2 regions of the Kutzneria kofuensis genome follow, and region 2 is predicted to be linked to the other one. Evidence: riboswitches for the same ligand, from Rfam matches in the RefSeq annotation. Region 2 holds a riboswitch; the other holds the start of a gene.
What was found. Region 2 has a riboswitch for glycine ahead of BJ998_RS24120 (L-serine ammonia-lyase). Riboswitches for the same ligand answer to the same signal wherever they lie in the genome.
Positions count from the first base shown of each region.

Region 1 (2,389 bases), 5.0 Mb from region 2:
ACTCGCTGGTGCGGCGCAGGGCCGGCGGGATGCCGTCGGCGGTGTCGGCGTCCAGACCGTCCACATCGGACACAGTGACGCCGAACGCCTGCCACACCAGGGAAAGGTGCTGGCGGGTGGTGGTCTCGTCGCACGCGATGCCGACGTGGTCTTCGTCGACAAGGCGGAGGTTCACGCCCAACTCGCGGGCCTTGGCCACGACCTCGGCCGCCTTGCCGGGCACCTCGGCCAGCACGGTGTCGAACAGCTCGCCGTGCACCACGGCCACGCCGCCCTCGCACAGGCCGGCGGCCAGCACGGTGGCCATGCGGTGCGCGCGGGTGGCGATGGCCCGCAGGCCCTCCGGACCGTGGTAGACGGCGTACATCGAGGCGATCACGGCCAGCAGCACCTGCGCGGTGCAGATGTTGCTGGTGGCCTTCTCGCGGCGGATGTGCTGCTCACGGGTCTGCAGCGCGAGCCGGTAGGCGCGGTTGCCGTCGGCGTCCTCGCTCACGCCGACCAGCCGGCCCGGCAGCTGCCGCTCGAAGCCCTTGCGGACGGCCATGTAGCCGGCGTGCGGGCCGCCGAAGCCCATCGGCACGCCGAACCGCTGGGTGGTGCCGACGACGACGTCCGCGCCGATCTCGCCGGGCGCGCGCAGCAGCGTCAGCGCGAGCAGGTCGGCCGCGACGACCGCGGCGGCGCCGGCCGCGTGGATCTCCCCGATCACGGACTCGTGGTCGCGGATCACGCCGGAGGCGCCCGGGAAGGACAGCAGCGCGCCGAAGAAGTCGCCGCCCAGGCCGAGGCCCTCGATGCCCTGCGAGAGGTCGGCCACGACGACCTCGATGCCCAGCGGCTCGGCCCGGGTCTCGATCACCGCGATGGTCTGCGGCAGCGTGTCCGCGTCCACCACGAACTTGTTCGACCTGGACTTGCCGGCCCGGCGGACCAGGGTCATCGCCTCCGCGGCGGCGGTCGCCTCGTCCAGCATCGACGCGTTGGCCACCGGCAGCCCGGTCAGGTCGGCGACCATCGTCTGGAAGTTGAGCAGCGCCTCGAGGCGGCCCTGCGAGATCTCCGGCTGGTACGGCGTGTAGGCGGTGTACCAGGCCGGGCTCTCCAGCACGTTGCGCAGGATGACGCCGGGGGTGACCGTGCCGTAGTAGCCGAGGCCGATCATCTGCACCATCGGGCGGTTCCGGTCGGCCAGCGCCCGCAGCTCGGCCAGCGCCTCGACCTCGGTGGCCGGGGCGGGCAGGCCGAGGCTCAGCTCGTCGCTGCGGATGGCCGACGGCACGGCGCGCTGGGCCAGCTCCTCCAGCGAGCCGACGCCGATCACGTCCAGGATCTTGCCGAGCTCCGCGGCACGGGGACCGACGTGGCGGTCCGCGAAGGGCGTGCCGTGCTCGAGCGCGGCCAGGGGAATGCGGTCAGTCGTCATGCGTCGGGCCTCCGGGGCGTGGGCATACGGGCGCGGGCCGTTGCCCTCCCCCTCTGTCCCCGCCCATGACGGGCACCTGAGAGCTTCACCCGCCCAATGTCTGTCGACACAGCGCGGGCTTGCACCGTCGGCGGGACGCGAGTGACCCCACGCCCTCTTTCCAGAGGCGTCTGTCCCGTACGGTCCTGGTGCCTGAGAGGTTCCGGGGAGGATTTGCTCCTTCGGCGCCGAACCTGCCGGTCCGGACTCTCCCGCACGGGATGTGCGACTACACGCGAGAGTTTACCCCGGCCGGGTTACCAGCCCCAGAGTTGACCGCGGCGTGTCACCTCGATCACGTTCGGCGGCCGGCCCATCCTCGTGGCCTGGCCATGCGGCGGCCCGATCCCCGCGGCCAGCCAGGCTACAGCCGGATCCTGTGGCCAGCCGAGCAGCGGCCCGATCCCGTGGCCGGCGGCCCAGCCCATCCGTGGTCAGCCGGTGCGGCGGGCCCGCCGGCGCTGCGAGAGGTCGTCCTCGACCTGCGGCTCCAGCTCCAGGCCGTCCGCGCGCTCCGCCTGGAACTCGTGGATGGTGCCGCTGATCTCGCGCATGGCCCCGCTGACCGCGATGCCGAACACCCCCTGCCCGCCCTGCAGCAGGTCGACGACCTCTTCGGGTGAGGTGCACTCGTAGACGGTGGTGCCGTCGCTGAACAGGGTGATTTTGGCCAGGTCGGCGACGCCGCGGCGGCGCAGGTGGTCGACGGCGACCCTGATGTTCTGCAGCGAGACGCCCGTGTCGAGCAGGCGTTTCACCACCTTGAGCACCAGCAGGTCCTTGAACGAGTACAGCCGCTGGCTGCCGGAGCCGTGCGCGCTGCGGATCGTCGGCGCGACCAGGTCGGTGCGGGCCCAGTAGTCCAGCTGCCGGTAGGTGATGCCGGCGATCTGGCACGCGGCGGGCCCCCGATAGCCGACGAGC
Region 1 is NZ_JACHIR010000001.1:169,415-171,803, forward strand. It holds gene gcvP (aminomethyl-transferring glycine dehydrogenase) at 1-1,426, opposite strand, end outside; glycine riboswitch at 1,470-1,596, opposite strand; glycine riboswitch at 1,597-1,690, opposite strand; gene BJ998_RS00820 (MerR family transcriptional regulator) at 1,900-2,389, opposite strand, start outside.
Region 1: another riboswitch for glycine. It lies ahead of gcvP (aminomethyl-transferring glycine dehydrogenase); the one in region 2 lies ahead of BJ998_RS24120 (L-serine ammonia-lyase).

Region 2 (2,389 bases):
CCCTCCTTGGCCAACCGCATCCAGGCCTCGAAGAACGCGCCGCCCGGCCCGGAGGAACTGCGCTTGCCGTCGAACAGCAGGGCCGTCGTGCGGTCCACCGGCTTCGGCAACTCTGCGTGCACGGCGTTGGCCACCGCCTTGGCCAGCGGCTTCGCGTTGCCGTCCGCGTCGAACAGGCCGAGGCCGTACTCCAGCTCCGGGTAGTCGATGAACTTCCGGTCCACGTCGTGCGAGCACCACCACGTAAGACCCCAGACGTTCTTGCAGGTCGCCACGTTGGCAATCGTTTGCTCCGCGTACTCCACGGCGTGCTCGACCGGGATGTGCGGGGCCGGCGCGCCCACCTCCTGCACCCAGATCACCCGGTCCACCGTGCCGTAGGCGCGGGCCAGCTCCGTGCCGTACTCGGCGAGGTGGTGGATCTCCGTCGACTGCGGACCGTAACGACGGGCCGCGTTCAGCGTGAAGACCCAGGGGTGGACCGTGGTCATGGCGCCCTTGGTCGCGCTGGCCAGCGGGGTGAACGGGTGGTCGTCGACGTACCAGGCGTCGTCGAAGGCCGAATGGCAGTGCGGGTGGTCCGGATCGGCCGTGTTGACCACCTCGAGCAGCCGGTCCAGCCAGACGTCCACCTCGGCTGCCGTGCACGGGTTGTGCGCGACCAGATTGTTCATCTCGTTGCCCAGCGTCATTCCCAGGAAGTTCGGCTCCCCGCGCAGCGCCGTGGCCAGCGTGCGCAGCAGCAGGGCCTGGCCCTCCAGGACGTCCGGATCGGTGAAGACGTTGCGGTGGTGCCAGGTCTGCGTCCAGGAGGGGTAGAAGTCGAAGCTCGACAGGTGGCCCTGGATGCCGTCCACCGTGACGTCCAAGCCCGCCTCGGCGCCCATGCGAACCAGGTCCAGCAGCTGCTCGACCGCCTTCTCCCGGATCACGCCGCGGTTGGGTTGGAACACCGGCCAGATCGGGAACACCCGCACGTGGTCCAGGCCCAGGCCGGCCAGTTGGTCCAGGTCGCGGCGGATCGAGTCCGGCTCGAAGTCCAGCCAGGTGTGCCACCAGTGCTTGCTGGGCGTGTAGTTGGCGCCGAACCTCATCAGCCGCTCCCCGGTTCGCCTACAGTGAGGGCCAACAATTCCACACAGGCCGCGTGCCTCCGGCACACAGCCCGGTCGGGAGAGCCCTCGGATTCGCCGAGGCGCCGAAGGAGCAAGCCTCCCCGCACACTCTCAGGCAACCAGACCGGCCGGGCGAGGCGACTCTGGAAAGCAGCGTGCGCGGTCGTGCACGCACACCCACGGTGCAAGCTGTCGCGGTCGTGACGGCGAAGCTCTCAGGTCCCATGACAGAGGGGGAGCTTCCGTCGTCCTCGGCATGCCCTGGAGTCCGTCATGGCCATCAGCGTTTTCGACCTTTTCTCGGTGGGGATCGGTCCGTCCAGCTCGCACACCGTCGGGCCGATGCGGGCCGCCTGCATGTTCGTCTCACGTCTGCGGGCCGCCGGCCGGTTCGACTCCGTCGCCCGCGTCCACGTCGAGCTGTTCGGCTCCCTCGGCGCCACCGGGCACGGTCACGGCAGCCCCAAGGCCGTCATGCTCGGTCTCGAGGGTTCACAGCCCGAGCTGTGCGACCCCACCGACGCCGACGACCGCGTCGCCCACATCCGGTCCAGTTGTCGGCTCGTTCTGGGCGGTTCCCGGGAGATCGAGTTCGTCGAGGACACCGACCTGATCATGCACCGCCGCAAGCAACTTCCGTTGCACCCCAACGGAATGAGCTTCGCCGCCTTCGCTTCCGACGGCTCCTCGCTGGATTCCGCCGTCTACTACTCCGTCGGCGGTGGCTTCATCGTCGACGAGACCGCCACCGGGACGGACCGGATCAAGCAGGACGAGACCGTCCTGCCGCACCCGTTCCTCTCCGGCGACGAACTCCTTGCCCGGACCCGGGAATCCGGCCTGTCCATCAGCGATGTCATGCTGGCCAACGAGTTGTCCTGGCGTCCCGAGACCGAGGTTCGCTCCGGTCTGCTGCACATCTGGCACGTCATGCAGGAGTGTGTCGAGCGGGGTTGCACCGTCGAGGGCACCCTCCCCGGCGGTCTCAAGGTCCGCCGCCGCGCCGCCGACCTCCGGCGGACTCTCGCCGCCGAGCACTTCACCACCGACCCCCTGCGGGTCATGGACTGGGTCACCCTGTTCGCCCTCGCCGTCAACGAGGAAAACGCCGCCGGCGGCCGCGTGGTCACCGCCCCCACCAACGGCGCCGCCGGCATCGTCCCCGCCGTGCTGCACTACTACTCCCGCTTCGTCCCCGGCGCCTCCGACGACGGCGTCGTTCGCTTCCTGCTCACCGCCGGCGCCATCGGCGTCCTGTTCAAGGAGAACGCCTC
Region 2 is NZ_JACHIR010000001.1:5,162,290-5,164,678, forward strand. It holds gene BJ998_RS24115 (glycoside hydrolase 5 family protein) at 1-1,094, opposite strand, end outside; glycine riboswitch at 1,161-1,252, shown strand; gene BJ998_RS24120 (L-serine ammonia-lyase) at 1,389-2,389, shown strand, end outside.